Regions from separate parts of the Streptomyces sp. NPDC050617 genome, predicted to be linked through region 2. Evidence: riboswitches for the same ligand, from Rfam matches in the RefSeq annotation. Region 2 holds a riboswitch; each other region holds the start of a gene.
What was found. Region 2 has a riboswitch for thiamine pyrophosphate ahead of thiC (phosphomethylpyrimidine synthase ThiC). Riboswitches for the same ligand answer to the same signal wherever they lie in the genome.
Positions count from the first base shown of each region.

Region 1: it holds a riboswitch for thiamine pyrophosphate, as region 2 does, so the genes downstream of both, thiO (glycine oxidase ThiO) here and thiC (phosphomethylpyrimidine synthase ThiC) in region 2, are expected to answer to the same signal.
Region 3: it holds a riboswitch for thiamine pyrophosphate, as region 2 does, so the genes downstream of both, AB0I49_RS29085 (thiamine ABC transporter substrate-binding protein) here and thiC (phosphomethylpyrimidine synthase ThiC) in region 2, are expected to answer to the same signal.

Region 1 covers NZ_JBFAIS010000032.1:11,415-16,603, reverse strand. Annotated here, with positions in the region: gene pknB (Stk1 family PASTA domain-containing Ser/Thr kinase) at 1-818, opposite strand, end outside; gene AB0I49_RS32110 (thiazole synthase) at 1,011-1,847, opposite strand; gene thiS (sulfur carrier protein ThiS) at 1,849-2,073, opposite strand; gene thiO (glycine oxidase ThiO) at 2,070-3,263, opposite strand; TPP riboswitch at 3,261-3,373, opposite strand; gene AB0I49_RS32095 (FAD-dependent oxidoreductase) at 3,538-4,767, shown strand; gene AB0I49_RS32090 (Rv2175c family DNA-binding protein) at 5,064-5,189, shown strand, end outside.
Region 2 covers NZ_JBFAIS010000002.1:308,566-313,754, forward strand. Annotated here, with positions in the region: gene AB0I49_RS03920 (TetR/AcrR family transcriptional regulator) at 1-451, shown strand, start outside; gene thiC (phosphomethylpyrimidine synthase ThiC) at 639-2,432, opposite strand; TPP riboswitch at 2,426-2,560, opposite strand; gene AB0I49_RS03930 (YibE/F family protein) at 2,622-4,094, shown strand; gene AB0I49_RS03935 (hypothetical protein) at 4,187-4,387, shown strand; gene AB0I49_RS03940 (SPFH domain-containing protein) at 4,500-5,189, shown strand, end outside.
Region 3 covers NZ_JBFAIS010000026.1:96,733-101,921, forward strand. Annotated here, with positions in the region: gene frr (ribosome recycling factor) at 1-247, shown strand, start outside; gene AB0I49_RS29075 (phosphatidate cytidylyltransferase) at 247-1,395, shown strand; gene rlmN (23S rRNA (adenine(2503)-C(2))-methyltransferase RlmN) at 1,487-2,593, shown strand; TPP riboswitch at 2,616-2,720, shown strand; gene AB0I49_RS29085 (thiamine ABC transporter substrate-binding protein) at 2,716-3,801, shown strand; gene AB0I49_RS29090 (iron ABC transporter permease) at 3,894-5,189, shown strand, end outside.

The DNA.
Region 1 (5,189 bases), on a different contig from region 2:
AGGCCCAGCAGCTCCACCGCGTCCGCGGGCCGTGCCTCGGGGGCGCGGGCGGTGGCGGCCGCCACCAGATCGTCCAGCACGGCGGGCAGCCCCGGCACCGCCTCGGACGGCGGCGCGACGTCGTCGTGGAGGTGCTGGTAGAGGACCTGCGCCGGGGTGCCGCCGGTGTGCGGCTTGGCGCCGGTCAGCATCTCGTAGAGCACCACGCCGCAGGCGTACACGTCGGCCGGGGTGTCGGCGGTGCCGTGCTCGATCTGCTCGGGGGCGAGGTACGACACCGTGCCGAGCACGGACCCCGTCGAGGCGGTGGTGTTGTTGTCCACGGCCCGGACGAGCCCGAAGTCGGCGACCTTGACCCGGCCGTCGTCGCCGATCAGCACGTTCTCGGGCTTCATGTCGCGGTGCACGAAGGACGCCCGGTGGGCGGCGCCCAGCGCGGCGAGGATCGGCTCCAGGATGTCGAGGGCCGCGCGCGGCTGGAGCGCGCCGCGCTCGCGCAGCACGTCGCGCAGCGTGCACCCGGCCACGTACTCCATCGCGAGATAGACGTACGTGCCGTCGGTGCCCTGGTCGAAGACGCCCACCACATTGGGGTGCGCGAGCCTCGCGACCGACTTCGCCTCCCGGATGAACCGGTCGACGAAGGCGCCGTCCGCGGCGAGCGCCGGGTGCATCACCTTGAGCGCGAGCACGCGGTCGAGCCGCGTGTCGACGGCCCGGTAGACCGTGGCCATGCCACCGACGGCGATGCGCGCCTCGACTCGGTAGCGGCCGTCGAGCAGCTGCCCGACGAGAGGGTCCTGAAGGGTCGTATCCACGGCAGACGAGTCTACGAGCAGTCACCGACAGCTCCGACGCCGCGCGCCCGCCGCGGCCGTACTGAAGCGAAACTGAAGCCGAACGGCCAGCGGTCGGGCGCGTACGGACGCGGCGACGCGCCTGGTCGGACGCGGGGACGCGCCTGGTCCGACGTGGGGACGCGTCCGTTCCGGCCCGGTCAGGCGGCCCGGTCAGAACGCCGGGCGCTCCGGGTCCAGCTCCGCCAGGCCCTCCATCGCCGAGGACGCCCGCGCGAAGTGCCGGCGCGGGATGCGGCCCGCGCGGAACGCCAGCCGGCCCGCCTCGACCGCGTGCCGCATGGCCGCCGCCATCAGCGCCGGCTCCTGCGCGCGGGTCACCGCCGAGGCGAGCATCACCGCCGCGCAGCCCAGCTCCATGGCGAGCGCGGCGTCGGAGGCGGTGCCCGCGCCCGCGTCCAGGATCACCGGGACGCCCGCGCGCTCGGTGATCAGCTGGAAGTTGTGCGGGTTGCGGATGCCCAGGCCGGAGCCGATGGGCGAGCCCAGCGGCATGATCGCGGCGCACCCCGCGTCCTCCAGCTTGCGGGCGAGCACGGGGTCGTCGTTGGTGTACGGCAGCACGGTGAAGCCGTCGTCGACGAGGGTCTCGGCGGCGTCCAGCAGCTCGATCGGATCGGGCAGCAGCGTGCGCTCGTCGGCGACCACTTCGAGCTTGACCCAGTCGGTGCCGAGCGCCTCGCGGGCCAGCCGCGCGGTGAGGACGGCCTCGCCCGCGGTGAAGCACCCCGCGGTGTTCGGCAGCACCCGGATGCCGAGCCGGGAGAGCACCGACAGCACCGAACCCCGCACGGTCGCGTCCAGGCGGCGCATCGCCACCGTGGTCAGCTCGGTGCCGGAGGCGAGCAGGGACCGCTCCAGCACGTCCAGGCTGGGCGCGCCGCCCGTACCCATGATCAGCCGGGAGCCGAAGGCGGCGCCGCCGATGGTCAGCGGGTCCCCGGCCGCTTCCGTCGCGGGGGCCCCTGGGAGGAACGCGGTGTCGGTCATGTCAGCCTCCCTGGACCGCGGTGAGGACCTCGACGCGGTCGCCGTCGCCGAGCGCGGTGGCCTGCCACTGGCCGCGCGGCACGACGCTCTCGTTGACGGCGGCGGCGACGCCGCTGTGCGCGGTGGTGAGCGTGGCCACCAGCCGGTCCAGGGTCAGATCGGCGGGGACCTCGCGGGGCTCGCCGTTGAGGGAGAGCCGGACGGAGGCGGGCGGGGAGGGCGTCATACGGACTGCTCCTGAGGTGCGGGGGCCTGGAAACGCTGCGGGGAGAAGGGCAGGGCCGCCGTCGGCAGCCCGTCGCCGGCCAGCGCCTCGGCCATCACATCGCCGGTGAACGGGGTCAGCAGGACGCCGTTGCGGTAGTGGCCGGTGGCCGTGAGGAGGCCGGGCAGGGCGGTCGGCCCGAGCAGCGGGGCGTTGTCGGGGGAGGCGGGGCGCAGCCCGGCACGGGTCTCGACGAGCGGCAGCTCCGTGATGCCGGGCACCAGCTCATGGGCGTCGCGCAGCAGCTCGTACACGCCGCCCGCGGTGACGGTGGTGTCCCAGCCCAGCTCCTCGGTGGTCGCGCCCAGGACCAGCTCGCCGTTCTCGCGCGGCACCAGGTAGACGGGGCCGCCGCGCACCACCGCCCGTACGGTCCGGGAGAGGAACGGCGCGTACGGGCCGGGCACGCGCAGCCGCAGGACCTGGCCCTTGACCGGGCGGACCGGGGGCACCACGTGCTCGGGCACGCCCGCGAGGAGCGCGCTGCGGCTGCCGGCCGCCAGCACCGTCCGGTCCGCGGCGACCCGGACGCCGTCGGAGAGCTCCGCGCCGGTCGCCCGGTCGGCCTCGACCGTCAGGCGCCGCGCCTCCGCACGGTGGAAGACCACTCCGGCGCGCTCGCAGGCCGTCAGCAGGGCGCGGGCTAGGCGCCGCGGGTCGGCCTGGTGGTCGCCGTCGACCCGCACACCGCCGCGCACGCCCGGCGCGAGCATCGGCTCCAGACGGCGGCACTCGCGCCCCGACAGCCACTGCGAGTCGAGCCCCGAGCGCTGCTGGAGCTCGTGCAGTTCCCGCAGGTGGGCGCGGTCGTCGGCGTCGAGGGCGACGGCGAGCGTGCCGCAGGCGCGGTAGCCGATCTCCTGCCCGCTCGCCTCCGTCAGCTCGGCCGCGAACGCCGGATAGCGGCGCGCGGAGGCCAGATTGATGGCCAGCAGGTCCTGCTCGCCGTAGTGCAGTTCGGTGACGGCGGCCAGCATCCCGGCCGCGACCTGCGCGGCGCCCCCGCCGGGCGCGGGGTCCGCGACGGCGGTGCGCAGCCCGCGCTGGGCCGCGCGCCAGGCGGTGACCAGGCCGATGACGCCGCCGCCGATGACGAGGACGTCACAGGAGGCCGTTCCCCGTCCCGGTGGCTTCGAAGAAGACGCGTGCATGGGCGTCCAGCCCCTCCCTTCGCCGGCATGACCCGGATCAGGTTCGTACGGTCGGAGGCCGTCCAGCCTCCCTCTCAGCCCGGTCCGTCCGGGCTCCCGCGAGTGCTCTACCCCGGTCACCCTAGTACGCGCCCCGAATCGGCCGAAAGGGAGCGTCCGATACGGGCCGGGGCCCGGCCGGGCGCGCAACCGGGCCGCCGCGGGCCCCGGTTGTGGTGGAGATCTCTCTGCGCGACGCTCCGGCCCAGCAGGCCCGCAGCCATACAGTGAGCTGGTGAGCGATCAGACGAATACCACCAGTGACCGGCGTCGCGTCGTGATCGTCGGCGCGGGCGTGGCCGGGGTACAGACCGCCGTCGCCCTCCGCGAACAGGGCTGGACGGGCGCGATCTCGCTGCTCGGCGCGGAGCCCCATCAGCCCTACGACCGACCGCCGCTCTCCAAGGCCGTGCTGCTCGGCAAGTCCGAGGGCTCCGCCTTCGAGGTGGACTTCGACTCCCTCGGCATCGACCTGCGGCTGGGCCGCGAGGTCACCGGGCTGCGGCCCGCCGAACGCGTCCTGGACACCGCCGACGGCCCCGAGCCCTACGACCGGCTCGTCATCGCCACCGGCGCCGAGCCCGTCGTCCTGCCCGGCAGCGAGGGCATCCCCGGCATCCACCTGCTGCGCACCCTGGACGACGCGGTCCGGCTGCGCCCGGTCCTCGCCGACCAGCACGACATCGTGGTGGTCGGGGCGGGCTGGATCGGCGCGGAGTTCGCGACCGCCGCCCGTGAGGCGGGCTGCAAGGTCACCGTCGTGGAGGCCGCGGACCGGCCGCTCGCGGGCGCCCTCCCCGCCGAGGTCGCCGCCCACATGGCGGGCTGGTACGCGGACTGCGGCGCCGAACTGCTCACCGGCGCCCGCGTCGTCTCCCTCTCCGAGGGCAGCGTGCTGCTGGACGACGGCACCCGGCTGACGGCCGGCGCGGTGGTCGTCGGCATCGGCGCGCGCCCGGCCACCGGCTGGCTGGCGGGCACCGGCATCGAGCTGGCCCCGGACCGGTCCGTGGTCACCGACGAGCGGCTGCGCACCAGCCTCCCGGACGTCTACGCGGTCGGCGACTGCGCCTCCTTCCCGTCCGCCCGCTACGCCGAGCGGCTGCTGGTGCACCACTGGGACAACGCGCTCCAGGGGCCGCGCACCGTCGCCGCCAACATCGCGCGCGGCGAGGCGGAAGGGCCGCTGTACGACCCGGTGCCGTACTTCTGGTCCGAGCAGTTCGGCCGGTTCGTGCAGTACGCGGGGCACCACGCCGCCGCCGACGAACTCCTGTGGCGCGGCGACCCCGGCACCGCCGCCTGGTCGGTGTGCTGGCTGCGCGAGGGCGTCCTGGTCGCGCTGCTCGCGGTCGGCCGCCCCCGCGACCTGGCCCAGGGCCGCAAGCTCATCGAGCGCGGCGCCCGGCTGGACCAGCGGCAGGCCGCCGACCCGTCGGTGCCGCTGAAGTCCGCGACGGTCTGAGGCCGTCCCGGTCCTGCGGACGCGACGGTCTGAGGCCGTCCCGGTCCCGCGGACGCGACGGTCTGAGGCCGTCCCGGTCCTGCGGTCGCGACGGTCTGAGGCCGTTCCGCCCGTGGGACCGCACCGCGTTTCGGGGCGGTACGCGCGCGTGGCCTCTGCCAGGGGGTACGCGCGCGTGTCCTGCCCCAGCGGGCACGCGCGCGTGGCGGTGCGCTGGGCCGGGGCGCGACACGGGCGCCGCGCGTCCCGAGACCTCCCGGCTACCGACTGTCAGTCCTAGATGGCAGGCTTGTCCCGTGACCGAGATTGACGCAAAGATCGATGCTCTCGTCCCCGCCTGGCTCAACCTGCCCGACATCGCCGAACGGCTCGGCGTCGAGGTGACGCGCGTCCGGCAGCTGGTCAAGGAAGGCCAGGTGATC
Region 2 (5,189 bases):
CGCGGCCCGCGCGGGCGTGGCCGACACGAGCGTCTACCGCCGCTGGGGCAATCTCGAAGCCCTGACCACGGACGTGGCGATCTCCTGGCTGACCGCCCAGTCACCGATCCCCGACACCGGCAACCTCAGGGACGACCTGCGCACCTACGCGGCCCACGTCGCGCGCGACGTCACCGGCCCCGACGGCCTGGCGGTCCTGCGCCTGGTCGTCTCCCTCTCCGTGGGCGGCCAGAGCGGCGAGCGGGCCCGCGACGACTTCCTCCTGGAGCGCAAGCGCCAGATGGACACCATGCTCGAGCGGGCCCGAGCCCGCGGCGAACGCGCGCCGGAGTTCATGGACGTCGTCGACCACATCCTGGCCCCCATATACGTCCGCGTCCTCTTCGGGGTCTCCCCCTACGACCCGGAATACGTCGACGAACTGGTCGACCACTTGCTGCTCCGCCTCTGAGGGGCGTGACCCGACGGGGAGGGGGCGGGCACGGCCGGGAGGGGGCGGGCACGGCCGAAGGGCCCGCAGCCGCGAGAGAAGGTCGCGGCTACGGGCCCGGCTGTACGTACGTCCGTATTCCGTATGGAAGCGGACGTACAGCGATGGACGTACGGCAAGGAACGTACGGCCGTGGCCGTACGGTGCGTCAGTCCGCGATCGGCAGGTACACGCGGTTGCCCGCCGCCGCGAACTCCCGTGACTTCTCCGCCATCCCCGCCTCGGCCTCGGCGTCGAGGGCCAGCTCCCCACCGTGTTCACGGCGGATGTCCTGGGAGATCTTCATCGAGCAGAACTTGGGACCGCACATGGAGCAGAAGTGCGCGGTCTTCGCCGGCTCGGCCGGGAGGGTCTGGTCGTGGAACTCCCGCGCGGTGACCGGGTCGAGGGCCAGGTTGAACTGGTCCTCCCAGCGGAACTCGAAGCGCGCGTCGGAGAGCGCGTCGTCCCATTCCTGGGCGCCGGGGTGCCCCTTGGCCAGGTCCGCCGCATGGGCAGCGATCTTGTACGTGATCACGCCGGTCTTCACGTCGTCCCGGTCCGGGAGGCCGAGGTGCTCCTTGGGGGTCACGTAGCAGAGCATCGCGGTGCCCCACCAGGCAATCATCGCCGCGCCGATGCCCGAGGTGATGTGGTCGTAGGCGGGGGCGACGTCCGTGGTCAGCGGGCCGAGCGTGTAGAACGGGGCCTCCTCGCAGATCTCCTGCTGGAGGTCGATGTTCTCCTTGATCTTGTGCATCGGGACGTGCCCCGGGCCCTCGATCATGGTCTGCACGCCGTGCCGCTTGGCGATGGAGTTCAGCTCGCCGAGCGTACGCAACTCCGCGAACTGCGCCTCGTCGTTGGCGTCCGCGATGCAGCCGGGGCGCAGCCCGTCCCCGAGCGAGTACGTGACGTCGTACGAGGCGAGGATCGAGCACAGTTCCTCGAAGTTCTCGTACAGGAACGACTCCTTGTGGTGCGCCAGGCACCACGCGGCCATGATCGAGCCGCCGCGCGAGACGATGCCGGTCTTGCGGCGCGCGGTCAGCGGCACGTACCGCAGCAGCACGCCCGCGTGGACGGTCATGTAGTCCACGCCCTGCTCGGCCTGTTCGATGACCGTGTCCTTGTAGATCTCCCAGGTCAGCTCCTCGGCCTTGCCGTCGACCTTCTCCAGCGCCTGGTAGAGCGGCACGGTGCCGATCGGCACGGGGGAGTTGCGCAGCACCCACTCGCGGGTGGTGTGGATGTTGCGGCCGGTGGAGAGGTCCATGACCGTGTCGGCGCCCCAGCGGGTCGCCCAGGTCATCTTCTCCACCTCCTCCTCGATGGAGGAGGTGACGGCGGAGTTGCCGATGTTGGCGTTGACCTTGACCAGGAACTTCTTGCCGATGATCATCGGCTCGATCTCCGGGTGGTTCACGTTGGCCGGCAGTACGGCCCGGCCCGCCGCGATCTCCTCCCGTACGGTCTCGGGGTCGACGTTCTCGCGGATCGCGACGTACTCCATCTCCGCCGTGATCTCGCCGCGCCGGGCGTACGCGAGCTGCGTGACGGCCCGTCCGCCGTGGCCCCGACGGGGCTGGCGCGGGCGGCCGGGGAAGACCGCGTCGAGGTTCTTGAGGCCACCGCGCGGGGTGGTGTGCTTGAGGCCGTCGTCCTCCGGGCGCAGCGGGCGCCCGGCGTACTCCTCGGTGTCGCCGCGGCCGATGATCCAGTTCTCCCGGAGCGGCGCGAGGCCGCGCCGGACGTCCGTCTCGACGGCCGGGTCGGTGTACGGGCCGGACGTGTCGTACAGCCGCACGTCCCGGCCATTGGTGAGGTGCACCCGGCGCACCGGAACCCGCAGGTCCGGGCGCGATCCGGTCACGTGGTCCTTGTGCCAGCCGAGCTCGGCGGAGCCGCCGCTCCCCTCGGAGCCGCTGGTTTCAGGCGTGCGTGCATCCTGCTGCGAGGTCATAAGACCCAACTCCCTACGCCGGCATTACCCGGTAACAGGTTCGGCGGTCGACGCAGCGGCTTCCGTACGTCCCGTACGGAGTTCAGCGCCCTCTCAGCCCGGTGCTCCGAGCTCCCGCGATTGCAAAGGTGTCACTACGCTAACGGTTCGCCGCCCCCGGCGGCCAGGGGGCCTTGCGATGATCGGGCGGTGACACGCACCCAGCCCGATCCCCCGGCGCACCCGCAGGATCCGGCGCATCCTCAGGATCCCGCACACCCGCAGGTCCCCGCGCCTCAGCAAGCCCAGGGGCACCCGCAGCCCCACAGCCACAGCCACAGCCACGGGCACTCGCACGGCCACGGGCCGGCCGCTCCCGTCTCCGGCCGGCTGCGCAAGGTCATCGCCGCCGTGCTCATCCCCTTCGCCGTCGCCGTCGTGGCCGGGCTCGTGGTGCTGTGGCCCGGCGGGACCCCGCCGCACCAGCACAGCGGGCTGGGGTTCGACCAGCAGACGGAATCGGGCCGCGTGGTGAAGATCGAGGAGGTGAGCTGCGCGGATGTGGGCGCGCAGGCGCAGGCGCCGCCGCCCGGCGGCGGAAACGGACAGCCGCCTCCGGGGACGGGACCGGAGACGGGGCCGGAGGCGGCTGGCAGCGGGGCCGCATCCGGGAAGAAGTGCGAGAAGGCCACCCTCGAAGTCACCTCCGGCAAGGACAAGGGCCGCCCCTTCACCGAGATCGTCCAGCCGAGCGCCTCGCGCCGCTACTCGGTCGGCCAGGAGGTCGTCCTCGCGTACGCGCCGAAGGCCCCGAAGGATCTCCAGTACTCCGTCACCGACGTGGACCGCACCCTGCCGATGGCGCTGCTCGGCGCCGTCTTCGCGCTCGCCGTCGTGGTCGTCGGACGGCTCCGCGGCCTCTTCGCGCTCGTGGCGCTGGCCATCAGCTTCGGTGTGCTGACGCTGTTCATCCTGCCCGCGATTCTGCAAGGGTCGAACCCGCTGCTCGTCGCGGTGGTCGGCGGCAGCGCGATCATGCTGATCGCGCTCTACCTGTGCCACGGCCTGACGGCCCGTACGTCCGTGGCGGTCCTCGGCACCCTGCTGTCCCTGATGGTCATCGGCCTGCTCGGCTCGGTCTTCATCGACTGGGCGCAGCTGACGGGGGACACCGACGACCAGACGGGGCTGGTGCACGGCCTCTATCCGCACATCGAGATCCGCGGGCTGCTGCTGGCCGGGGTCATCATCGGCTCGCTGGGCGTGCTCGACGATGTGACGGTCACTCAGACCTCCGCGGTGTGGGAGCTGAAGGAGGCGGACCCGGCGGCGAGTTGGCGCAAGCTGTACGGGGCCGGGATGCGCATCGGGCGGGACCACATCGCGTCCGTCGTCAACACGCTCGTACTGGCCTACGCGGGCGCCTCGCTGCCGTTGCTGCTGCTGTTCTCGATCGCGGACAGCGGGGTGGGAACGGTCGCGACCAGCGAGATCGTCTCGGAGGAGATCGTACGGACCCTGGTGGGCTCCATCGGGCTGGTGGCCTCGGTTCCCGTCACCACCGCGCTGGCCGCCCTCGTTGTCAGTGCCGACCGGCACAATACGAGTACTGGGGTGAGGGCCGGGGCGAGGACAGGGGCAAGGTCCGCGACGCGGGGCGGCAGGCGACGCCGCGCCAAGTGACCGTGGGGACGGGGACAGCGGGGACGGCGGGGACAGCGGTTTGGCCAGGGGAGCGGGCGTGGCCGCCGCACCAAGCGATCGGGGGGCTGCCGGTGGTCGGCGAGCAGGGCAGGGTGACGGGGACGGTCGGGCCGGGGCTGGTCGGCGAGGTGATGGTGCGGGTGCGGGGCGGCTCCGAAGCCTTTCTCGCGTACGCGGTGGAGCCGGGCGAGCGGCTGGAGCGGGGCACGGTGGTGCTGGTCGTGGAGTATCAACCACCGCGCACGGTCTACGTCATGGCCGCTTATGGGTGATGTATCAAAAGCGCACCAAGGATGCGGATGCGCCTGCACCGGGGCGCCGGGCGGGAGCAGACTTTTGTGATCGCGGGTCCCTTCAGGGACCCGGCAAAGGGGGCGTGAGCGCATGCTGATCGGCATCGTGGCGGGGATCGTCGTCGCCGCAGTGGTCATCCTGATCGGTCTCTTCAAACTCATGTGGCGGGTCGCCGAGCCGAACGAGGCGCTCGTCATCTCCGGCTCCAAACACCGCACGGAGGGCCTTGAGGAGGGCATGGGTTTCCGGATCGTCACCGGGCGCGGGACGCTGGTGATGCCCGGGGTCCAGGTGGTGCGGAAGCTGTCGCTCGACCTCAACGAGGCCGAGCTGAATGTGGACTGCGTGACCCAGCAGGGCATTCCGCTGCGGGTGCACGGCGTGGTGATCTTCAAGGTGGGCGACGACTTCGTGTCGATCGCCAACGCGGCGCGCCGCTTCCTGGACCAGCAGAAGTTCATGGGCGAGCGGGTGCACAACGTCTTCGCCGGCCATCTGCGGTCGATCGTCGGCGGGTTGACGGTCGAGAACATGATCCGGGACCGGGAGCGGCTGACGGGCGAGACGCGGGCCGCTTCGGGCACCGAGATGGAGAAGCTCGGTCTGATCATCGACTCGTTGCAGATCCACGAGATCCAGGACCCGACCGGGTACATCAAGAACCTCTCCGCGCCGCACGCGGCGGCCGTGCACCGGGACGCGCGGATCGCCCAGGCGGAGGCGGACCGGCTGGCCACGGAGGCCGAGCAGCAGGCGTCGGCCCGGATGGCGCAGGCGACC
Region 3 (5,189 bases), on a different contig from region 2:
GCTGACCGAGGACCGGCGCCGCCAGTACATCAAGGTCGCCAAGGGCAAGGCCGAGGACTCGAAGGTCTCGATCCGCTCGGTGCGCCGCAAGGCCAAGGAGACCCTCGACAAGCTCGTCAAGGACAAGGAGTCCGGCGAGGACGAGGTCCGCCGCGCGGAGAAGGAGCTCGACGACACCACCGCGAAGTACGTCACGCAGGTGGACGAGTTGCTCAAGCACAAGGAAGCCGAGCTGCTCGAGGTCTGATGAACGACTCTTCCTGGGGGGCCCCGCCGAGCGCCGGATACCGGGGGCCGACCGACCGGGGACCGGCTCGTCCGGCGGGTCCCGTGCACGACATGGGCGACGCGGCGCAGACTCGGCCCATGCCCATCGTGCCCGACGCAGGCGGAGATCAGGACGACCGCGAGAAGGGGGCCGCTTACCTCGGCGGCCCCCTGTTCCGCGATGAAGAGTTCCGTGAAGAGCGGTTCCGTGACGAACAGTTCCGTGGTGAGGCCTTCCACGGGGAGCAGGAGCCCGCTCCGGTGCCCGAGCCCGTTCCCGCGGCGCCGGAGCCCGCCGCCGCGCCCGTGAAGAAGAGCGCGGGCCGTGACCTGCGGGCGGCCATAGGGGTGGGCCTGGGGCTGGGCGCGGTCATCATCGCCTCCCTGTTCATCTACAAGCCCGTCTTCCTCGGCGTGATAGCGGTCGCCGTCGTCGTCGGGCTGTGGGAGCTGACCTCCCGGCTGTCGGAGAAGAAGGCGATCAAGGCCCCGCTGGCGCCGCTCGCGGTCGGCGGGGCCGCCATGGTCATCGCCGGCTATCTCGACGGTCCGGAGGGCGCGTGGGTGGCCATGGCCTTCACCGCGCTCGCCGTGCTCGTATGGCGGATGACGGAGCCGCCCGAGGACTATCTGCGGGATGTCACGGCGGGCATCTTCGCGGCGTTCTACGTGCCCTTCCTCGCCACGTTCGTGGCGCTGATGCTCGCCGCGGACGACGGCGCGTGGCGGGTGCTGACCTTCCTCGTGCTGACGGTCGTCAGCGACACCGGGGCGTACGCGGTGGGCTGGAAGTTCGGCAAGAACAAGCTCGCGCCGCGGATCAGCCCCGGAAAGACGCGCGAGGGGCTCGTCGGCGCGGTCGCCTTCGCGATGGTGGCGGGCGCGCTGTGCATGCAGTACCTGATCGACGACGGGACCTGGTGGCACGGGCTGCTGCTCGGCTGCGCGGTCGCGGCCAGCGCCACCCTCGGCGACCTCGGCGAGTCCATGATCAAGCGGGATCTCGGCATCAAGGACATGGGCACGCTGCTGCCGGGGCACGGCGGGATCATGGATCGGCTGGACTCCCTGCTGCCCACCGCGCCCGTGGTGTGGCTGCTCATGGTGATCTTCGTCGGCAGCGGCTGACCTGCGTCTTTCCCGCGTCTTGTCCAGCGAGGGGTCCGTTGTCCACAGGGCGGCGGGCCCCTTCGCGGATGTCTGCGACACTGGATGGACCATGCCTGCACCCGGAGAACTCACTTTCGTCGCGCCGCGCGGAGCCAAGAAGCCGCCGCGGCATCTCGCCGACCTCAGCCCCGCCGAGCGCCGCGAGGCCGTGGCCGCGATCGGCGAGAAGCCGTTCCGCGCCAAGCAGCTGTCGCAGCACTACTTCGCGCGGTACGCGCACGACCCCGCGCAGTGGACCGACATCCCCGCGGCGGCGCGCGAGAGGCTGGCGGCGGAGATGCTGCCGGAGCTGATGACCGTGCTGCGGCACATCTCGTGCGACGACGACACCACCCGCAAGACGCTCTGGAAGCTGCACGACGGCACGCTCGTCGAGTCCGTGCTGATGCGCTATCCGGACCGGGTCACCATGTGCATCTCGTCGCAGGCGGGCTGCGGAATGAACTGCCCGTTCTGCGCCACCGGCCAGGCCGGGCTGGACCGGAATCTGTCCACCGCGGAGATCGTCCACCAGATCGTTGACGGCATGCGCGCCTTGCGCGACGGGGAGGTGCCCGGCGGGCCGGCGCGGCTGTCCAACATCGTCTTCATGGGGATGGGCGAGCCGCTGGCCAACTACAAGCGCGTCGTGGGCGCGATCCGCCGGCTCACGGACCCCGAGCCGGACGGGCTCGGCCTCTCGCAGCGCGGCATCACCGTCTCCACCGTGGGCCTCGTCCCCGCGATGCTGCGCTTCGCCGACGAGGGCTTCAAGTGCCGCCTCGCGGTCTCCCTGCACGCCCCCGACGACGAGCTGCGCGACACGCTCGTGCCGGTCAACACCCGGTGGAAGGTGCGCGAGGTCCTCGACGCCGCCTGGGAGTACGCGGAGAAGTCCGGCCGCCGCATCTCCATCGAGTACGCGCTGATCCGCGACATCAACGACCAGGCGTGGCGCGGCGACCTGCTCGGGCGGCTGCTCAAGGGCAAGCGGGTGCACGTCAACCTCATCCCGCTCAACCCGACGCCCGGCTCCAAGTGGACCGCGTCGCGGCCCGAGGACGAGAAGGCGTTCGTCGAGGCGATCGCGGCCCACGGCGTGCCCGTGACCGTACGCGACACGCGGGGCCAGGAGATCGACGGAGCCTGCGGACAATTGGCCGCTTCCGAGCGCTGATATGGTGCTTTCGCACAATTGAACAATCCGACAGGGGAGCGCACAGAGCGCTGAGAGTGCGGCCCGGCCGCAGACCCTCGGACCTGATCCGGGTCATACCGGCGTAGGGAGTCAGCTCACTCATGAACAGCAATATCCGGCGTGCCATCGGCGCCGCGGTCGTCGGCGCCCTCGGCGTCACCGTGCTCGCCGCCTGCGGCGGCTCCGGGTCGTCGGAGGGATCGGACTCCAAGACGGTCACCCTCGTCTCGCACGACTCGTTCAACGCCTCGAAGTCCGTGCTCGCCGAGTTCACCGAGAAGACCGGTTACAAGGTCCGGGTCGTCAAGAGCGGCGACGCGGGCGCGGCCGTCAACCAGGCGATCCTCTCGAAGTCGCACCCGCAGGGGGACGTCTTCTTCGGCGTCGACAACACCCTCCTCTCGCGCGCCCTCGACAACGGCCTGTTCACGCCGTACGAGGCCAAGGGGCTGGACCGGGTGCCGCGCGATCTCCAGCTCGACGCCGCGAAGCACCGCGCCACCCCCGTCGACACCGGGGACATCTGCGTCAACTACGACCGGGCGTACTTCAAGGACCACGACCTCGCGCCGCCGCAGTCCTTCGACGATCTGGTCAAGCCGGAGTACAAGAACCTCCTCGTCACCGAGAACGTCGCCACCTCGTCCCCCGGCCTCGCCTTCCAGCTCGGCACCGTCGCCAAGTACGGCGAGGACGGCTGGCAGAAGTACTGGCAGCGGCTCAAGAGCAACGGCGTCGAGGTCGTGGACGGCTGGGAGCAGGCGTACAACCAGCGGTTCTCCGGCTCCGCCGCCGGCAAGAAGGCCAAGGGCGACAAGCCGCTCGTCGTCTCCTACGCCTCCAGCCCGCCCGCCGAGGTGCTGGACGCGAAGCCGCAGCCGAAGGAGGGCCCCACCGGGGTCGCGACCGGCACGTGCTTCCGGCAGATCGAATTCGCGGGGCTGCTGAACGGGGCGAAGAACACCGAGGGCGGCAAGGCGCTCCTCGACTTCCTGGTGAGCAAGGAGTTCCAGGAGGATATGCCGCTCCAGATGTTCGTCAAGCCGGCGAACCAGGACGCGAAGCTCCCCGAGGTGTTCACGAAGTACGGCGCGAAGATCTCCGACCCCGAGACCCTGGCCCCGGAGAAGATCGCCAAGAACCGTGAGCAGTGGGTCAAGTCGTGGTCGTCGCTCGTCCTGAAGTAGAGCCTCCGGGGAACGCGCCACAGGAGCCCGGCCCCGGCCGCGCGGCGGACCGGAAGGCCGCCGCGCGCGGCACCGCGTCGCGGCTCGCGCTGATGGCCGTGCCCTTCGTGTTCTTCGCCGTCTTCTTCGCCTACCCCGTCGCGGCGATCGTCGCCCGCGGGCTGAAGGACGGCGGGCAGTGGCAGTTCGGCCGGATCACGGAGGTGCTCGGCGACCCGCGGATCGGGCACGTCCTGTGGTTCACCACCTGGCAGGCCGCCGCGTCCACCGCGCTGACCCTCGCCCTCGCGCTCCCCGGCGCGTACGTCTTCGCCCGCTTCGACTTCCCCGGCAAGCAGCTGCTGCGCGCCGTGGTCACCGTCCCCTTCGTGCTGCCGACCGTCGTCGCGGGCTCGGCGTTCCTGGCGCTGCTGGGCCGCGGCGGGCTCCTCGACGAGCTGTGGGGAATCCGCCTCGACACCACGGTCTGGGCGATCCTCCTCGCGCACGTCTTCTTCAACTACGCGGTCGTCGTGCGGACGGTCGGCGGCCTGTGGGCGCAGCTCGACCCGCGCCAGGAGGAGGCGGCGCGGGTGCTGGGCGCCGGGCGCTTCGCGGCCTGGCGCAGGGTGACGCTCCCCGCGCTCGCGCCCGCCGTGGCGGCCGCGGCCCTCATGGTCTTCCTCTTCACCTTCACCTCCTTCGGCGTCATCCAGATCCTCGGCGGCCCGCGCTACGCGACGCTGGAGGTGGAGATCTACCAGCAGACCGCGCAGCTCCTGAACCTGCCGACGGCCGCCGTGCTCTCGATCGTCCAGCTGCTGGCGGTGTGCGTGCTGCTGGCCGTGCACGCCTGGACCGCGCGCCGCAGGGAGTCGACGCTCCGGCTGGTCGACGCGGCGCGGACGTCGCACCGGCCGCGCGGCGCGGGGCAGTGGGCGCTGCTGTCGGGGGTGCTGGTCTGCGTCGCGCTGTTGATCCTGCTGCCGCTGGCCGTGCTGGTGCAGCGCTCCTTCGACGGGCCCGACGGCTACGGCCCGGCCTTCTACCGCGCCCTCGAATCGGCCGCGGACAACGGCGGCACGTTCGTCGTCGCGCCGCTGGAGGCGATCGGCAATTCGCTCTCCTACGGGCTCGCCGCCACCGCCATAGCCGTGGTCGTCGGCGGGCTGGCAGCCGCCGCCCTGACGCTCCGGGGGAGTGGCAAGGGGAGCGCGGGCCGGCTCGTACGGGGCTTCGACGCGCTCCTGATGCTGCCGCTCGGCACCTCCGCCGTGACCGTCGGCTTCGGCTTCCTCATCACCCTCGACAAGCCGCCGCTGGACCTGCGGGACTCCTGGATCCTGGTGCCGCTGGCCCAGGCGCTGGTCGGCGTCCCCTTCGTCGTACGGACCATGCTGCCGGTCCTG